2 linked regions of the Methylobacterium currus genome follow. The protein of the gene in region 1 interacts with the protein of each later gene in a pairwise test. Links are inferred from orthologs where the notes say so. Each region holds a gene or a part of one and is shown in the gene's direction. Other genes may lie near its edges. The genes, in order: ftsH and hflC.

The links.
Region 2: the proteins of ftsH (region 1) and hflC interact in binary tests that used the Escherichia coli proteins (3 or more experiments, as listed by UniProt). The link is inferred for Methylobacterium currus from one-to-one orthologs.

The regions. Positions count from the first base shown.
Region 1 is NZ_CP028843.1:5,635,032-5,644,492, forward strand. Bases 4,445-7,440 are described here. They hold ftsH (ATP-dependent zinc metalloprotease FtsH), read left to right. Parts: upstream 4,445-4,979; coding sequence 4,980-6,902; downstream 6,903-7,440. Other genes in these bases: tilS (tRNA lysidine(34) synthetase TilS), read left to right, coding at 4,445-4,830; glmM (phosphoglucosamine mutase), read left to right, coding at 7,123-7,440. Also shown: mgtE (magnesium transporter), read right to left, coding at 1-399; DA075_RS25960 (low affinity iron permease family protein), read left to right, coding at 727-1,173; DA075_RS25965 (response regulator), read right to left, coding at 1,180-1,632; peptidoglycan-associated lipoprotein Pal, read left to right, coding at 2,005-2,541; tol-pal system protein YbgF, read left to right, coding at 2,753-3,715; more of tilS, read left to right, coding at 3,754-4,444; more of glmM, read left to right, coding at 7,441-8,466; DA075_RS25995 (outer membrane protein), read left to right, coding at 8,740-9,461. UniProt on the Escherichia coli protein: Acts as a processive, ATP-dependent zinc metallopeptidase for both cytoplasmic and membrane proteins. Plays a role in the quality control of integral membrane proteins.
Region 2 is NZ_CP028843.1:3,802,941-3,812,404, reverse strand. Bases 4,175-7,173 are described here. They hold hflC (protease modulator HflC), read left to right. Parts: upstream 4,175-5,213; coding sequence 5,214-6,134; downstream 6,135-7,173. Other genes in these bases: DA075_RS17745 (DegQ family serine endoprotease), read left to right, coding at 6,696-7,173; DA075_RS17750 (DUF2065 family protein), read left to right, coding at 6,322-6,516; hflK (FtsH protease activity modulator HflK), read left to right, coding at 4,175-5,217. Outside these bases: DA075_RS17790 (cytochrome P450), read left to right, coding at 1-316; DA075_RS17785 (SspB family protein), read right to left, coding at 442-1,089; DA075_RS17775 (CPBP family intramembrane glutamic endopeptidase), read left to right, coding at 1,594-2,331; DA075_RS17770 (thymidylate synthase), read left to right, coding at 2,492-3,286; DA075_RS17765 (dihydrofolate reductase), read left to right, coding at 3,289-3,783; more of hflK, read left to right, coding at 4,006-4,174; more of DA075_RS17745, read left to right, coding at 7,174-8,213; Tol-Pal system beta propeller repeat protein TolB, read right to left, coding at 8,569-9,464.

The DNA.
Region 1 (9,461 bases):
GAACTCGGTCGTCATGATCGAGCCGACGCTCTCCTCCGGATAGGCGATCAGCTTGTCGACCGCGCCGCGGGTCTCGGCATCGAGGCGGGCGCGCAGGTCCGAGCGGCCCGGCTCCTCGATCTCCCGGATCACGTCGGTGACCCGGTCGGCCGACATGCCCGACAGGAACGAGGCGACGCGGTCGCGCGGCAGCATCTCGATGATGTCGGGCGCGCAGTCGAGCTCGGGCTGGTCCAGCACCTCGACGGCGCGCTCGTGCGGCAGGCTCAGCAGGATGGCGGCCGCGACCTCCGGCGCCTCCCGGTTCAGGGCCTCGACGATGTCGGGGGCGCTCTCGTCGGCGAGGCGCGCAGCGAGGGTGGCGGGCTCGACGGGGACGTCGATCACAGTGTCGGTCATGGCTCACCTGTTGGGGCGCGGGCGTCGGCCGGCCGTCCCCGGCCGGTCGCGGTGAGCCGCCGGAGGCGAAGCGCGCGGGACCTCAGGCCGGAGACGGCAAGGGCGGTCGACTGTGACTGTCGCTCGGCATGGGGTTGAGGTTGTCCGGGGATGCAGGGGCGCGAGAGCGCGCCGCGAGCGGCCCGTCACTGCGCCGAGCCGCCGCCTGCGTCAAGAGGGGAACCGTGGGCGCAGGATCGGGATTCGTCATCCGGGCATTCACCAGCCCGGAGCCTCTGGAAACATTAGGGAAATCTTCCATGAGCCCGGGCCGCCGCGGGAGCCACGATGGCCACGACACGCGTCCGCACCTTCTCGGATTTCGCCGCCTCGGTCGCGCGGGCGGCGGGCCGTCCCGGCACTTTCGCGGCGAGCCTGCTCCTGATCGCGGTCTGGGCGGTGACGGGCCCGCTGTTCCACTACTCGGACACGTGGCAGCTGATCATCAACACCGGCACGACGATCGTGACGTTCCTGATGGTCTTCCTGATCCAGAACACCCAGAACCGCGACGGTGCGGCGATCCAGGCCAAGCTCGACGAGCTGATCCGGGCGAGCGCGGCCCAGAACGCCTATATCGGCATCGAGCACCTGACCGAGGAGGAGCTGGACGTCCTGCGCGCCCGCTGCGAGGCGCGGGCGAGGAACTTCCATCTCGGCGACGTGGCGGATGCCGCCGAGGAGACCGCCAACGCCAAGGCCGCGGCGGCGGCCCGGGCCGCGACGGGGGCGTGAGCCCGCTCACGCGCAGAGCTGGCGCCAGGTATCAGTGCGGGGACATGTATCAGCGTCGGACGCCTCGGCCTCGTTCGCCATCATCCGGGCGAGGCGCAGGATATCGGCGATCACGAAGGGCTTCGTGACGAAGGTGCTGCCGGGCACGGCCGGGCGTTTCAGGGTGGCGGTGGTCGAGGAATAGATCACCGGCCGGTGCGGCTGGATCTCTCGGTAGGCCTCGGCCACGTGCCAGCCGTCGATGGGGCCGGGGAGCCGGATGTCGGTCAGGAGCCAGCCGATCCGCGAGCCGTGCTGGCGCAGCAGAGCCAGTGCCGCCTCGCCGCTCGCCGCACCCAGCGTCGCGACGCCGTGCTGCTCGCACAGGGTCACCAGCAGCTCGAGCAGCATGTAGCTGTCCTCGACGATCAGGACGCAGGGCCTGGGCGCCGGCCAGGACGTCGGCAGGGGGTCGAGCATCACGGGAGAATCTCGATCGTCGATCCGGCGACGGTCGGCTCTCTTGGTTAACGAAGCGTCAACGGGCGTGATGTTGTGAGAATGCAACATCCGCCGGGCGTTCATCGCGACCGCATCCCGCGCCGCAGCGTAGCCGTATTTGCGCGGTGTCTGGGGCTCACCGCGCGCCGTCGCCGAGGCTCGGCCTTGAGGCGGCGGAAGCGGCGGTCCCGCTTGAGGCGCAAGGCCCCGTCAAGGTTGACGGAACCTTCGCTTAACCGGCCGGGGCTATGGACGATCGCGTGTCGTGAAGCGGCGTCGCCGGGCTCCTCGTGCGGTTCGGGCCTCGCCGGGTGCGGTCTCGTCGGAGGACCGCCAGAGGAGTTTGAGTCGATGCCGCTGCCGCTCGCGCCCCTGCGTGCGCTCAAGATCACCGCCGCTCTCGGGCTCGCCCTGTCGATGGCGGCCTGCGCGAGCAACAACGACCTTGCCGACGCCTCGGCGGCCTACGGAGCCGGGGGAGCCGGAGGGATGGGCGGCCGCGGCGGTCCCGCGACGCCGGGCAGCGCCCAGGATTTCGTGGTCAATATCGGCGACCGGGTCTTCTTCGAGTCCGACTCGACCGACTTGAGCGCCACCGCCACCGCCACCCTCGACAAGCAGGCGCAGTGGCTGTCGCGCTACCCGCGCTACACGTTCCTGATCGAGGGCCATGCCGACGAGCGCGGCACCCGCGAGTACAACTTCTCCCTCGGCGCCCGCCGCGCCCAGGCGGTGCGGGACTACCTCGCCTCCCGGGGCATCGGGTCGAACCGCATGCGCACCGTCTCCTACGGCAAGGAGCGCCCGGTGGCGGTCTGCAACGACATCTCGTGCTGGTCGCAGAACCGCCGCGCCGTCACGGTGCTGGACGGCGGCGCCGGCTCGTGAGGCAGGGGCGGCGCGAGCCGCCCTGTTCCGGAGCCGGACGAGGCGGCCCGAGCCGCCCTGTTCCCGAACTGGAAAAGGCGGTGCGCCGCCTCGTGACCGAGATGGACGGGGCGGCCTTGCGCCGTCCCTTTTGCCCGGAGGCGCGGCATCTGCTAACCCGCGCTCCCGAGTGCGGACCCGCCGCCTGACCCGAGCCGTGATGCGCCCCGCCATGCTTCGCCGCCTGCTCCTCGCCCCCCTCGCCGTCTCAGGTCTGGCCCTCGCCGCCGCGTGCCCGGCCGCGGCCCAGGACGCCGCCGAGTTCGTGGTGCGCCTCAACCGGCTGGAGAACCAGTCGCGCCAGATGGCGGGCCAGATCGAGTCGCTCCAATATGAGAACCGCCAGCTCAAGGAGCAGCTGCGCAAGTTCCAGGAGGACGTCGAGTTCCGCTTCCAGGAGCAGAAGGGTGGGCAGCGCCCGGCTGCCGCGACCCCGCAGCCGAAGCCCCAGAAGCGCAGCGACGCCTTCGACCCGTCCCAGAACCCCGGCGCGCCGGGTGCACCCCAGGCGCTTGGCAGCACCCAGGGGTCGGGCGCCGCGACGCCCTCGCAGGCGCCGCGATCCGCGGCCGCCGCCGCCGCGACCCCGAGCACCACCGCCGCCCTCGCCCCGCCCCGGGCCGCCATCGAGGACGACACGCCCGATTACGGCGAGCCGGTGGACCTGCGCCCGCCGTCCCGCCCGGCCGCCGCCGCTCCGGCCCCGGCGCCGCGGCCCTCGGCCAGCGTCGCCGCCACCGGCACCGGCGACGCGAAGGCCGATTACGAGGTGGCCTACGCCTACGTGCTGCAGCGCCAATACGAGCAGGCCGAGATGAGCCTGCGCCAGTTCATCCAGTCGCATCCCCGCGATGCCCTGGTGCCGGACGCGACCTACTGGCTCGGCGAGAGCTACTTGCAGCGCAACCGCACCCGCGAGGCGGCCGAGCAGTTCCTGAAGGTCTCGACCGACTATGCCCGCTCGCGCAAGGCGCCGGACGCGATGCTGAAGCTCGGTGCCTCGCTCAACGCCCTCGGTGCCCGCGAGCAGGCCTGCGCCACCCTGGCGGAGCTGGAGCGCAAGTTCCCGCAGGCCTCCTCGACCGTCAAGCAGGGGGTCGACCGGGAGCAGCGGCGCGCGCGCTGCGCGGCGTGAGCCAGGCAACGTGACCCAAGCAACGTGAGCCCAGCGGCGTGAGCCGCCCGGACGGATCCTCTCCCGACGAACCGCTCGGGCCGGCCGAGGGCGCCGCTCTCCTGAAGCCCTGGATCGGTCGCGGCGCCGCCTACCGGGGCGCCGTGCTGGCCGTATCGGGCGGGCCCGATTCGACGGCGCTGATGGGCTGCGCCGCCCTCTGCGGAGCCGGGATTCCCCTCGTCGTCGCCACCGTCGATCACGGCCTGCGCCCCGCCTCCGCCGCCGAGGCGGAGGAGGTCGCCGGCCTCGCCGCCCGGCTCGGCTTCGCCCACCGGGTCCTCGCCTGGACCGGCCCGAAACCGCCGGCCCGCCTCCAGGAGGCGGCCCGGGCGGCGCGCTACCGCCTGCTCGCCGACCTCGCCCGCGAAGCCGGCGTCGATCTCGTCCTCACCGCCCACACCCTCGACGACCAGGCCGAGACCGTACTGATGCGCCTCTGCGCCGGATCCGGTCCGGCCGGCCTCGCCGGGATGGCGCCGGCGCGGGCCCTGGACGGCCTGACCCTCGGCCGGCCCTTCCTGGGCATCCCGAAAGCCCGCCTCGTCGCCACCTGCGAGGACCAGGGCTGGCCGTTCGTGCGCGATCCCTCCAACATCGACCCACGCTTCGGCCGTGCGCGCCTGCGGCGGCTGCTGCCGCTCCTCGCCGAGGAAGGGCTGACTGCGGAGCGCCTCGCCCGCCTTGCCGCGCGCCTTCGCCGCGACGAGGCGGCGCTGGGCGATGCCGCCGAGGCGGCCCTGAGCGACCTCCGGCGCTCCGATCCGGGCGGGGAGGGGCGCCTCGTCCTCGACGGGACCGGCCTCGCGGCCCTGCCGGAAGCGGTGGCCCTGAGGTCCGTCGCGCTCGCCGTCGTGGCCTTCCAGGGCGACGCGGGACGACAGGGCGAGGCGCCGGCCTATCCGCCGCGCCTGGAACGGCTGGAGCGGATCGTCCTCGGCGAGATCCTGCCCGCCCTGCGGCAGGGCCTCCCCTGCCGGCGCACCGTCGCGGGCCTCCTCCTGGCGGCCGGCGGCGGCCGGCTGACCCTCAGCCCGGCGCCTCCGCGGCGCCCGCCGGGCCTGCATTCGACCTGACGTCCGGCCCGGCCCGCCGGCCTGCGGTGCCGCAGGCGCGGGCGATTACTTGGCAAGCCCCGGGCGGGTGCCTACATTGCGATCCGAGTGCCGGTGCCCAACCCCAGCACGCCCGCACGGTACCGCGCTCCTCAGGGATTGACTCTTCGATGAACCCCAATTTCCGCAATTTCGCCCTGTGGGTCGTCATCTTCCTGCTGGTGCTGGCCCTCGTGACCCTGTTCCAGAACCCGGGTCACCGCTCGGGCGGCGGGGAGATCGCCTACAGCCAGCTCCTGAACGACGCCGAGGCGGGCCGCATCCAGAGCGTGGTCATCTCCGGCCAGGAGGTGAGCGGCACCTATACGAGCGGCGGCACGTTCTCGACCTACGCGCCCAACGATCCCTCGCTGGTGTCGAAGCTCCAGGGCAAGGGCGTGACCATCACGGCCCGTCCGCCCTCCGACAACACGCCGTGGTTCATCGCGCTGCTGGTCAACTGGCTGCCGATCCTGGTGTTCATCGGGGCCTGGATCTTCCTGTCGCGCCAGATGCAGTCCGGCGCCGGCCGGGCCATGGGCTTCGGCAAGTCCAAGGCGAAGCTCCTGACCGAGGCGCATGGCCGCGTGACCTTCGAGGACGTGGCGGGCGTCGACGAGGCCAAGGAGGACCTGCAGGAGATCGTCGAGTTCCTGCGCGACCCGCAGAAGTTCCAGCGGCTTGGCGGCCGCATCCCGCGCGGCGTGCTGCTGGTCGGCCCCCCCGGCACCGGCAAGACCCTGATCGCCCGGGCGGTCGCGGGCGAGGCCAACGTGCCGTTCTTCACCATCTCAGGGTCGGACTTCGTCGAGATGTTCGTCGGCGTCGGCGCCAGCCGCGTCCGCGACATGTTCGACCAGGCGAAGAAGAACGCCCCCTGCATCATCTTCATCGACGAGATTGACGCCGTCGGCCGGCATCGCGGCGCGGGCCTCGGGGGCGGCAACGACGAGCGCGAGCAGACCCTCAACCAGCTCCTCGTGGAAATGGACGGCTTCGAGGCCAACGAGGGCATCATCATCATCGCGGCGACGAACCGTCCCGACGTGCTCGATCCGGCGCTGCTGCGCCCCGGCCGCTTCGACCGCCAGATCATCGTGCCGAACCCGGATGTGATCGGCCGCGAGCGCATCCTGCGCGTCCATGTCCGCAAGGTGCCGCTCTCGCCCGACGTCGACCTCAAGGTGATCGCCCGCGGCACCCCCGGCTTCTCGGGCGCCGACCTGATGAACCTCGTCAACGAGGCGGCGCTGCTGGCGGCCCGCCGCGGCAAGCGCATCGTCACGATGCACGAGTTCGAGGACGCCAAGGACAAGGTGATGATGGGTGCCGAGCGGCGCACCCTCGTCATGACCGAGGACGAGAAGCGGCTCACCGCCTATCACGAGGGCGGCCACGCCATCGTGGCCTTCAACGTCCCGGCGACCGACCCGGTGCACAAGGCGACGATCATCCCCCGCGGCCGGGCGCTCGGCATGGTCATGCAGCTGCCGGAGCGCGACAAGCTGTCGATGTCCTTCGAGCAGATGACCTCGCGCCTCGCCATCATGATGGGCGGCCGCGTCGCCGAGGAGATGATCTTCGGCCACGACAAGGTCACCTCCGGCGCGCAGTCGGACATCGAGCAGGCGACGCGGCTGGCCCGCATGATGGTGACCCGCTGGGGCTTCAGCCCTGAGCTCGGCACCGTCGCCTACGGCGAGAACAACGACGAGGTCTTCCTCGGCATGCAGGTCAACCGGCAGCAGAACGTGTCGGAAGCCACCGCCCAGAAGATCGACGCCGAGGTTCGCCGCCTGGTCGAGGCCGGCCTGCAGGATGCCCGCCGCATCCTCAGCGAGCGCCGCGAGGACCTCGAGGCCCTGGCCCGCGGCCTCCTCGAATACGAGACTCTGTCGGGCGACGAGATCCGCGACCTCCTCGACGGCAAGCCGCCGGTGCGCGACGCCGGCGACTACCCGACGAACCCGACCCGGGGCTCGCCGGTCCCCTCCGCCGGCCGCGGCCGGCCGCGGGAGAATGACGGCGGCTACGAGCCGCAGCCGCAGGCCTGAGCGGCAGCCGCCGTGGCCCGAGCGGCGCGGAATCCACACTGCTCGATGATTCGGGCAAGGGGCGGCGGGAGCGATCCCGCCGCCCCTTGTCGTTGCAAGACAGCCTCAAAATAACCCAGACCACGTGTGACGCCCATTCGGGATGGCAGCACCGCGGCCTTGCGCGGCGCTGCCCGCCGGCGGCCGGGACGGCCCAGGTTGGGACAGGGAGAAGACAGCCGTGCGCAAGTATTTCGGGACCGACGGCATCCGGGGCCGGGCCAACGGCGTCATCACGCCGGAACTCGCGCTGAAGGTGGGACAGGCCGCCGGCCTCGTGTTCCAGCGCGGGGAGCACCGTCACCGCGTGGTGATCGGCAAGGATACCCGCCTGTCGGGCTACATGATCGAGACCGCCCTGGTGGCGGGCTTCACCTCGGTGGGGATGGACGTGCTGCTGCTCGGCCCGATGCCGACGCCGGCCGTGGCGATGCTGACCCGCTCGATGCGGGCCGATATCGGGGTGATGATCTCGGCCTCCCATAACCCGTTCGAGGATAACGGGATCAAGATCTTCGGTCCCGACGGGTTCAAGCTGTCGGACGACGTCGAGCGAGAGATCGAGCGGCTGATCGAGTCCAACCTCCAGACGAAGCTCGCCGGCTCCACCGATCTCGGCCGCGCCAAGCGCATCGAGAGCGTGCATGCCCGCTACATCGAGTTCGCCAAGCGCACCCTGCCGCGCAACCTGACCCTCGACGGCCTGCGGGTGGTGGTCGATTGCGCCAACGGCGCCGCCTATCGGGTGGCGCCCGAGACCCTCTGGGAGCTCGGCGCCGAGGTGATCGCCATCGGCACCGAGCCGGACGGCTTCAACATCAACCGCGACGTCGGCTCGACGGCGCCGGAGGCCCTGGTCGCCAAGGTGCGCGAGCTGCGCGCCGATATCGGCATCGCGCTCGACGGCGACGCCGACCGGGTGCTGGTGGTCGACGAGAAGGGCCATCGGGTCGACGGCGACCAGCTGATGGCGGTGGTCGCCCGCTCCTGGCAGGAGGACGACCGCCTGTCGAAGAACGGCATCGTCGCCACGATCATGTCGAATCTCGGCCTCGAGCGCTATCTCGGGGGCTTAGGCCTCGGCATGGTCCGCACCGCCGTCGGCGACCGCTACGTGCTGGAGCACATGCGCGAGCACGGCTACAATCTCGGCGGCGAGCAGTCCGGCCACATCATCATGTCGGATTACGCCACGACCGGCGACGGGCTGGTGGCGGCGCTCCAGCTTCTCTCCGTGGTGCAGCGCCAGCAGCGCCCGGTGAGCGAGGTCTGCCACTGCTTCGACCCGCTGCCGCAGGTACTCAAGAACGTGCGCTACGGCGCCGGCGGCGAGCCGCTGCGCCAGGATTCCGTCGTCACCGCCATCGAGGGCGCGAGGCAGCGCCTGGGGGAGGGCGGCCGCCTCGTCATCCGGCCGTCCGGCACCGAGCCGGTGATCCGGGTGATGGCCGAGGGCGACGACCGCGACCTCGTGGTGCGGGTGGTCGACGATGTGGTCGAGGCCCTGCGCAAGGTCGCGGCCTGACCGGACAGGGCCTGGAACGGAGGCGGCGACGTCCTCCGTTCCGCCACAGCCTTTGCGCGAGCGGCCAGTAGAATTGCGCGCAGGATGTGTGTGCCGACCGGGCTCGCATCCTCGCTCGCCCGCCCCGGCGACGACACCGATCAGTCAAGTGCAACTCTTTCTCAGCCCTAAGGCTTAACGTTAAGCGCGGGTTTACCGAACCTGGCGACAGTCGTGACGTCTTCCGGAATGGCCGCCCGACGTCCCCGCGGCCCTCCACAACAAGGAACCGTCATGGGCCGCCGCAGCAAGCCACTCGCGCTGGCGCGCATCTTCACGCTCGCTGCGAGCGTGGCAGCGCCGGGCCTCGTCCACGCCGCCGACCTCGATCTCCTGCCGCCTCCGCCTCCGCCTCCACCTCCGCCCCCGCCGGTGGAAGTCGGCGGCGGCTGGTACCTGCGCGGTGATGTCGGCGTCGGCCTCCTCGATCTGCGCAAGACGATCGCCGTGGACGTCTCGACCCCCCCGATCCCCTACAAGTACGGTGCGATCCAGGACCAAGTCGGAGACCAGGCCTTCGTCGGCGTCGGCGTCGGCTACCAGTTCAATCCGTGGCTGCGCTTCGACGTCACCGGCGAGTACCGCTCGAAGACCGACTGGCGCTTCGTGGCCGAGGATCTCTCCTACGATACCCGTGGCGGCTTCAACCTCACGACCGGCAAGTTCTCGTCCGTCGTCGGCCTAGCGAACGGCTACGTCGACCTCGGCAACTGGTACGGGTTCACCCCCTTCGTCGGCGCCGGCGTGGGCTTCGCCCACCACATGTTCGGGTCCGTGACCGATCAGGGCCAAGGCATCTATGGGGGTGGCTTCGGCTACGGGAAGTCCAAGGACAAGACGAACTTCGCATGGGCCGCCCATGCCGGTCTCAGCTACGCGGTCACGCCCAACCTGAAGCTCGAACTCGCCTACCGTTATCTGAACATGGGCGATGCCGAGACCGGCGTGGTGAGCTG
Region 2 (9,464 bases), 1.8 Mb from region 1 along the record:
GCTGGTGACGGTCGCCCCCTACGTGCTGCACCGCCACCGCCGGCTGTGGGACGAGCCCGACGCCTTCATCCCCGAGCGCTTCCTGCCGGAGAATCGCGCCCGCATCGACCGCTACGCCTACCTGCCCTTCGGGGCGGGGCCGCGGGTCTGCATCGGCGCGAGCTTTTCGGTGATGGAGGCGACCCTGGTCCTCGCCCACGTGCTGCACGCCGTGCGCCTCGACCGGGCGCCCGGGGCCGGGCCGGTGGTGCCGCTGCACCGGGTGACGCTCAGACCGCAGGACGGATTGCGGATGCGAGTGACGGCGCGGGGGTGAGGCGGCCCCACCCGCCAAATAAAAAATCCTCGGCCTGATCCCGGAACCGCGCAGCGGAACCCGGGATCAGGCCGAGGAGCGAGAAAGCTTGCTCTGTCAGCCGCTGAGCCGCGCGATAACCGCGCTCAGCTCTTCTTGCGGAACGCGTCCAGGCTGACCACCGAGGCGCCCTCCTGCGGGGCGTCGGGGCGCTCGGCGGACTCGTCGGCCTTCGGCTCACCGTCGGACTCATCCTTGGCTGAAGCATCCTTGGCCGCCGGCTTGGTCTCGGGCTTCGCGGCCGGCACGATCTTCGGCAGGTTGTTGCCGATCGCCGGGATCTTCGGCTGCGCCTCGCTCGGCTCGGAGCCGGCGCCCCGGATCGCCCGCAGGGAGGTCGTGCCGGCGGGCGCCGCGTCCTCGCTCGCCGCCGTGCCGTCGTTCAGCTCGAACTTGAGGCCGAACTGCACCGAGGGGTCGAAGAAGCCGGTCACCGCCTCGAACGGCACCAGAAGCCGCTCCGGCACGCCGGAGAAGGACAGTCCGACCTCGAAGGTGTGCTCGGTGACGCCGAGGTCCCAGAACTGGTGCTGAAGGACGATCGTCATGTCCTGCGGATACTTTTCCCGCAGGCGCTGCGAGATCCGCACGCCGGGATAGTCGGTCCGGAACGAGACGTAGAAGTGATGCTCGCCGGCCAAGCCGTCGCGCGCCGCATCGCCCAGAACCTTGCGCACGACGTTGCGCAGGGCATCCTGCACCAGGAGATCGTAGCGAATCAGATCGTCTGCCATCAACCGTTGCCTGGCGCCGCATCGCTCGCGGGGAGGGAATTCGAGTGGAGGCTTCTGTTGCCAGGTGCCTCCGAACCCCGCCTATGCGGTGCTACCCGCTAGGACTTTGTTTGGTATTGGGGACCGCTTACGCGGCCACCGCCACCGGAGCAAAGTTGTCGTTGGCAACTATTGCATTGGCCCGATAACGGCGGAACCATGCCGAGCGAAAGCTCAACCTTTACGCCCTCGTCGATCCTATTTCGCCCCCGCCGAAGCCCGAACCGAACGGGCCGTTCCGGGCTTGGGTGGAGGCGCCGGGTACCGCCCCCGGGTCCGATAGGTTTATTCCGAAGAACGTTTATCGCCATAGCCGGCCTCGCGACCGGCAAGGGGAATATAGAGGGTCCCGTGCCGCTTTTGAAGCCCGCCGCGCGCCATTCTGTGACCGTTTCGCGAAGTGGTGCGCCGGCGCACTCCGAACCCACCGGCCTCGGCCGCCGCGGGCCGGGAGTCTGGCTCAAGGTGGCGGCCGCGATCCTGCGGGCGGTGCTGCTGCAACTGGCCGCGTTCGGCCTCGTCTTTGGAGCGGTCGCGGCCTTCAGCCGCCTGCCCGCTGTTCCGGCGAGCCTCCTGCCCTTCAAGGCCTTGACCGGCACCGAGCGGGCCGCGCTCGCCCTCACGGTGCTTCCGCATGTGGCGCTGGCATTTCTGATCCTCGCGGCCATCCGGCTTCGCCCAGGAAACACCCTTGATCCTGGACATCCCTTTGCTCCCGACAAGGCCTTGCACCCCGCCACGGCCCTGGGCTTCACCCGGCCCGACCTCTCCCGCCGTGCCGTCTGGCTCATCCTGCTCTGGCCGGCGCTCCAGGTCGCCTGGACGGCGGGGCTCTTGTGGCTCGCCGGCCAGCCGCCCGTCCGCGCCTGGCGCCTGTCGCCCTTTCTCACCGGCGAGGTCTTCCTGGCCTGGACGCTCTGGCTCGTGGTGCTCGCGCCGCTCGCCGAGGAGATGCTGTTTCGCGGCGACCTGTTCGGGCGCCTGACGCGACACCTCGCCCCGGCGGCGACGGTCGCCGTCGCCACGGTGGTGTTCGTGCTCTGCCACGCCGAGAACGGCCTGTTGCAGCCGGTCTCGGTCCTGCCGCTCGGAGTGGCTCTGGGCCTGATGCGGCTGTGGACCGGCAGCCTGTGGCCCTGCATCGCGCTCCACGCCGCGAGCAACGGCGCGGTGGTGCTGGCACGGGTGTGGAGTACCGGCTGAATCACGCCTCCGGGCGCTGCGATTCCGGCCTGGGACGCGTTATCCTGCTGGGCACCGTGACCGGGGAGGGGAACCGTCTCTCCCCCCGGGCATAGGCCAATGGGAGCCCGCCGGGCGCCGCGCGGCGCCCCGGGCCGTTTTCACGCGGAGGATGTCCGCCATGCGCCCCTACCACGCCCTCCTCCAGCGCATCCTCGACGACGGCGTCGAGAAGCACGATCGCACCGGGACCGGCACCCTCTCGGTGTTCGGCCATCAGATGCGCTTCGACCTCGCCGAGGGATTCCCGCTCGTGACGACGAAGCGGCTGCACCTGAAGTCGATCATCCACGAGCTCTTGTGGTTCCTCGCGGGCGACACCAACGTCGCCTACCTGCAATCGAACGGCGTGACGATCTGGGACGAGTGGGCCGACGAGCACGGCGATCTCGGCCCCGTCTACGGCCGGCAATGGCGCTCCTGGGCCAAGCCCGACGGCGGCAGCGTCGACCAGATCGCCTGGGTGCTCGACGAGATCCGCCGCAATCCCGATTCGCGCCGCCTCGTCGTCTCGGCCTGGAACCCGGCCGACCTCGACCGCATGGCGCTCGCGCCCTGCCACTGCCTGTTCCAGTTCTACGTCGCCGACGGGCGGCTCTCGCTCCAGCTCTACCAGCGCTCGGCCGACGCCTTCCTGGGCGTGCCGTTCAACATCGCTTCCTACGCGCTCCTCACCCACATGATGGCGCAGGTGCTGGACCTCACCCCCGGGGACTTCGTCCATACGCTGGGCGACGCGCATCTCTATTCCAACCACATCGCCCAGGCCCGCGAGCAGCTCGCCCGCGACATCCGCCCGCTCCCGCGGCTGCGCCTCGATCCGTCGGTGCGCTCGCTGTTCGATTTCCGCTACGACGACATCAGCATCGAGGGCTACGACCCGCACCCGGCGATCCGGGCGCCGGTGGCGGTCTGAGGATGGCGCCGCCCCTCGTCACCCTGATCGCCGCCGTCGCGAAGAACGGCGTCATCGGCCGCGACAACGCGCTGATCTGGCGCCTGCGCAGCGACCTGCGGCGCTTCCGCGCCCTCACCATGGGCAAGCCGGTGGTGATGGGGCGCAAGACCTGGGACTCGATCGGCCGGCCGCTTCCGGGACGGCGGGTGATCGTGCTGACCCGGGATCCCGCCTGGGAGGCGCCCGGCACCGAGCGGGCGGCCGGGTGGGACGACGCCCTGCGGCTCGCAGGCTCGGCGGGGGAGGTGATGGTGGCGGGCGGGTCCGAGATCTACGCCCTCGCCCTGCCGCATGCCGACCGGATCCACCTCACCGAGGTCGACGCGGCGCCCGAGGGCGATGCGCGCTTTCCCGCGATCCCGGCGGAGTTCCGCGAGGTCGCCGCGGAGGCGCATCCGGCCGGCCCCGAGGACGAGCACGGATTCCGGTTCGTGACCCTCGCGCGGGCTCCCTGAGCCCGATACGTCCGAGACGAGGAAACCATCTCAAGGTCCGGGGTGCGGCGATGGAACTCCCGCGAGCCCGCAGAAACCTTGAGAATTCGGTCGGCGCCGGTGGTTGCTTTCGCGTGGGGCTCGGCCGATATCGCAAGGGACCGAGACCAGAGCAATGCGAGTGCCGCGCGGGACGCGAGAGACAGCGCGGGGCGTGCCGGCCGGGAAAGGACGTGGGCGAGCATGCCTTGGAGCAATCAGAGCGGCGGCAGTGGCGGTGGCGGCGGCAACGGGGGTGGTCCCTGGGGCAATCGCGGCGGCAATAGCGGCGGTCCCTGGGGCAGTGGTTCCGGCGGCGGAGGCGGCGGCCCCTGGGGCGGCGGCGGCTCGGGCGGCGGCAACCAGCCGCCGGACCTCGAGGACCTGCTGCGCCGCAGCCAGGACCGGCTCAAGACCCTGATCCCCGGCGGCGGCTCGGTCGGCACCAAGGGTGCGGTGCTGGCGGTGCTGGTCGTGCTGGTGCTGTGGCTGATGACCGGCTGGTACACGGTGCTGCCGAGCCAGGTCGGCATCAACACGGTGTTCGGCCGCTATACCGGCCAGTCCGGCGAGGGCCTGCGCTGGAACTTCCCCTACCCGGTCGGCGCGGTGGTGAGGCCGAATGTCGGCGAGTCGCGCAGCATCCAGGTCGGCTACCGCTCGGGCGTCGGCGCCCAGCGCTCCCGGGACGTGCCGGAGGAGAGCCTGATGCTCACCGGCGACGACAACATCGTCGACCTCGATTTCGACGTGCAGTGGCGCGTGAACCCGGCCAAGGCCGAGGATTTCGTGTTCAACCTCCAGAATCCCGAGGGCACCATCAAGTCGGTGGCCGAGAGCGCGATGCGCGAGGTGGTGGGCCGGCGCCAGATCCAGGCGATCCTGACCACCGAGCAGTCGAGCGTGGCGCAGGAGGTGCAGCAGATCATCCAGAAGGCGCTCGATTCCTACGGCGCCGGCGTGCTGATCAACGTGGTCCAGCTCCAGGGCGTCAGCCCGCCGTCGGAGGTGCGCCAGGCCTTCGTCGACGTGAACGCGGCCCAGCAGGACGCGGCCCGCGCCCGCAACGAGGCCGAGACCTATGCCAGCCGCGTGGTGCCCGAGGCCCGGGGACGGTCCTCGCAGGTGATGCAGCAGGCGGAGGCCTTCAAGTCGCAGGCCACCGCCGAGGCGACCGGCCAGGCCGCGCGCTTCCGCGAGGTCTACGAATCCTACAAGCTCTCGCCCGCGGTCTCCCGCGAGCGCATGTTCCTCGACACGATGGAGAAGGTTCTGGGCGGCGTGAACAAGGTGATCATCGACCAGGGCGGCACCGCCGGCGCCGGCGCCGGCGCGACGGCTGCAGGGGTGCTGCCGGTCCTGCCCTTGCAGGACTTCACCACGACCGCCCGTCCGGCCCAGGGGAGCGCGCGATGAACGGCAACGCGCTTCGCACCGGCCTCGTCGTCCTCGGCGCCCTCGTCCTGGTGCTGATCTATGCCTCGGCCTTCACGGTGAGCCAGACCCAGCAGGCCCTGGTGCTGCAGTTCGGCCGCGTGCGCACCGTGCTGAACCAGGCCGGCACCGACAAGCCGGGCCTGTACTTCAAGCTGCCGTTCTTCGAGAGCGTGACGCTGTTCGAGAAGCGGCTGCTCGACCTCGACCTGCCGGTGCAGACCGTACTCTCGGCCGACCGCCAGAACCTCGAGGTCGATGCCTTCGCCCGCTACAAGATCAGCGATCCCCTGCGCTTCTACCAGTCGGTGAACAACGTCCAGGTCGCCAACCAGCGGCTGGGCAGCTTCACCAACGCGGCGATGCGCAACGTGCTGGCCAGCGCCTCGCGGGACGCCATCGTGCGCACCCAGCGCGAGGCCCTGATGAACCGCATCCAGGAGGAGGTGAACCGGCAGGCCAAGAATCTCGGCATCGAGATCATCGACCTGCGCCTGACCCGCGTCGACCTGCCGGCGGCCAACTCCCAGGCGGTCTACCAGCGCATGCGCACCGAGCGCGAGCGCGAGGCGGCGGACCTGCGCGCCAACGGCGCCCAGGTGGCGGCCACCATCAAGGCCAAGGCCGACCGCGACGTGACGGTGCTCATCGCCGAGGCGAACCAGAAGGCGGACCAGCTTCGCGGCCAGGGCGAGGCGGACCGCAACCGCATCCTCGCCGAGGCCTTCGGGCAGGATCCGGACTTCTTCGCCTTCTATCGCTCGATGCAGGCCTACGAGAAGGGCCTGAGCGGGCCCGAGACCCGGCTGGTGATCAGCCCCGGCTCGGAGTTCTTCCGCTACTTCAACGACCCGCAGGGTCGGGCTCGCCCTGCCGCGGCCCCGGCCGCCGGCCAGTAGGCCGGCGCCCCTCCGCCGAGGCGGAGACACGCCGACGATACCCCAGCGCCCCGCCCCGGCGGGGCGCGCTTTTGTGACGGTGGGCCACGCCGGTCGGCCGTGCCGCGGAGAACGACAAGATGCGACCTGAGGGGGGAACAGAAGAGGCGTCGGGAGCCGTCCGCGGGCGCCCGCGCGGTTTCCTGCCGTGAAGGATCTCGTCGCCGCCCTCGGCCTGGCGCTGGCCATCGAGGGCCTGCTCTGCGCCGCCTTCCCGGCAGCGATGCGCCGGGCGATGCAGGAGGCGTCGCAGACCCCGATGGAGCGGATGCGCCTCGTCGGCCTCCTCTCGGCCGCCGCCGGGGTCGTCGTGGTCGGTGTCGTCCGCCTGCTCCTCGGCTGAGGCGCGTCCGTCGGCTTGCCGGGACTTGAACCGGTCCGCTGGGAGACGATCTTAAGGAACGCTCCCGGCCCGGTCGCCGGGGGCTGCCCGGGCGAGGTGGACGGGGGCGACATGACGCTCCCTGCTCTCGCGCCGGGCCGAACCGTTTTGACGACGATCCTGCCCAACGAGGTTCCCTGATGGCCGCTTCCTCGCGCCGTAACCCCGCCTTCGCGAGACGGCGCCTGCCCGCCCTCGCCGGTGCTCTCCTGGCCCTGTCCGTCGGCACCGCGGCGCTGCCGGGCGTCGCCCTGGCCAAGGGGCCCGAATCGCTGGCCGACCTCGCCGAGCAGGTGACCGACGCGGTGGTGAACATCTCGGCGTCCACCACCGTGGAAGCGCGCGGCCGCACCCTGCCGCAGCTGCCGCAGGGCACCCCCTTCGAGGATCTCTTCGAGGAATTCTTCAACCGCCGCGGCCAAGGTGGCGGTCAAGGCGGCGGCGAGAGCCAGCCGCGGGCGCCGCGCCGCTCGAACTCGCTGGGCTCCGGCTTCATCATCGACTCGTCCGGCATCGTGGTCACCAACAACCACGTCATCGGCGACGCCAACGACATCCAGGTGATCCTGCATGACGGCCGCAAGCTGAAGGCCGAGATCATCGGCAAGGACTCGAAGATCGACCTCGCGGTGCTGCGGGTGAAGCCCGACCCGGACCGGCCTCTGAAGGCGGTGCCGCTCGGCGATTCCGACAAGATGCGGCCGGGCGACTGGGTGATCGCGATCGGCAACCCGTTCGGCCTCGGCGGCTCGGTCTCGGCCGGCATCGTCTCGGCCCGGGGCCGCAACATCGAGTCCGGCCCCTACGACAACTACATCCAGACCGACGCGGCCATCAACAAGGGCAATTCCGGCGGTCCGCTGTTCAACATGAACGGCGAGGTGATCGGCATCAACACGGCGATCCTGTCGCCGACCGGCGGCTCGGTCGGCATCGGCTTCGCGGTCCCGACCGCCACCGCCGGCCCGGTGATCGACCAGCTGCGCCAGTTCGGCGAGGTGCGGCGCGGCTGGCTCGGCGTGCGGATCCAGAACGTCGACGACACCACCGCCGAGGCTCTGGGCCTCAAGGGCGGCGGCCGCGGCGCGCTGATCGCCGGCGTCGACGACAAGGGTCCGGCCAAGACCGCCGGCCTCGAGGTCGGCGACGTGATCACCAAGTTCAACGGCGTGGAGGTCAAGAGCTCGAGCGACCTGCCCCGCATCGTCGCCTCGACCCCGGTCGGCAAGGTCGTCGACGTGACGACGATCCGCAAGGGCCAGGAGCAGACCAAGCAGGTCACCCTCGGCCGCCTGGAGGACAGCGACAAGCCGCAGCAGCAGTCGAACCTCAGCCGGCCGCAGCCGGAGGCCGACGTCACGCGCCAGGCCCTCGGCCTCAACCTCACGGGCCTCTCGGACGAGGCGCGCAAGCGCTTCGGGGTGAAGGACAGCGTCAAGGGCGTGCTGGTCACCCGGGTCGACCCGAACTCCAACGCCGCCGACAAGCGCATCCAGCCGGGCGACGTGATCGTCGAGGTGGGCCAGGAGGCGGTGAACTCCCCCGCCGACGTCACCCGCCGCATCGACCAGATCAAGAAGGACGGCCGCAAGTCGGCGCTGCTCCTCGTCTCCAACAAGGAGGGTGAGGTGCGGTTCGTGGCGCTGAGCCTGGAGTAGCAGGTCGTCGCGCGGCGGGTCTTTGCACTCGCCGCGCGTCACGGTGCCCGTTCGATCTGCTTCGAGCGTATCGACTCTCGCTTCGTCGTCCCGGGGCTGCGCAGGGGAACCCGAGATCTATCGCCGCTGACGTTTCAGGATGAAGCGGAACGCTGACCGCCTCTTCCTCCGACGCCGGAGGCGATGGATCCCGGGTTCTCGCCTTTCGGCGAGCCCGAGAATGACGGCGAGGACGCTTCAAGACATTCACCCCGCTCTCGATCTCACGGACGAGGTCGAGGCGGGGTGAGTTTAGACTGGGCAAAGTCGTGAACACGCTTCGGCGAGCCGGCCTTTCTCAGGCCGGCCCTCTTCCTCACCGCTGAGGATCGATCAGCGGCGACCAGGTCGGGTCGGAGGCGTAGGACGGGGTCGGAACCGGCTGCTCGACCTTGCCGGTGATGTCGACCATGTAGAGCTTGCCGCCGGCCTGGCCGCCGGGATCGCGGAAGAAGATCAGGTACTGGCCGTTCGGCGCCCAGGTCGGGCCCTCGTTGTGAAACCCTTCCGTCAGCACCCGCTCCCCGCTGCCGTCGGGCTTCATGATGCAGATCGAGAACGAGCCCTTCCGCTGCCGCGTGAAGGCGATGTAGTCGCCCCGCGGCGACCAGGCCGGCTGCGAGGCCGAGCCGTCGCCGAAGGACAGGCGGCGCGGATTCGAGCCGTCGGCGCCCATGATGTAGATCTGCTGCTGGCCGCCGCGGTCGGATTCGAACACGATCTCGCGCCCGTCCGGCGAGAAGGACGGCGAGGTGTCGATGGCGTTGGCGTTGGTGATCCGGGTCTGCGCCTTGGAGGCGAGGTCCATCACGTAGATGCTGGCATTGCCGCCGTCCTGGTCGCTCATCACCAGGCGGCGCCCGTCCGGCGAGAAGCGCGGGCTGGTGCTCATCTCGGCATTGGTCGGGATCACCTGCCGGGAGCCGGTCGAGAGGTTGATCACCTGCACCCGCGGCTGCTGGCCGGTGACCTGGGACATGTAGGTGATGTCCTGCGTCGAGGGCGAGTAGCGCGGCGCCACCACCGAGGCCTCGCCGCTCGTCAGGTAGCGCACGTTGGCGCCGTCCTGGTCCATGATGGCGAGGCGCTTGCGGCGGTGCTCCTTCGAGCCCGATTCGTCGACGAAGGCGACGCGGGTGTCGAAGAAGCCGCCGATGCCGGTGATCTTGGTGTAGACCGCGTCCGAGATCAGGTGGCCCATGCGGCGCGCAT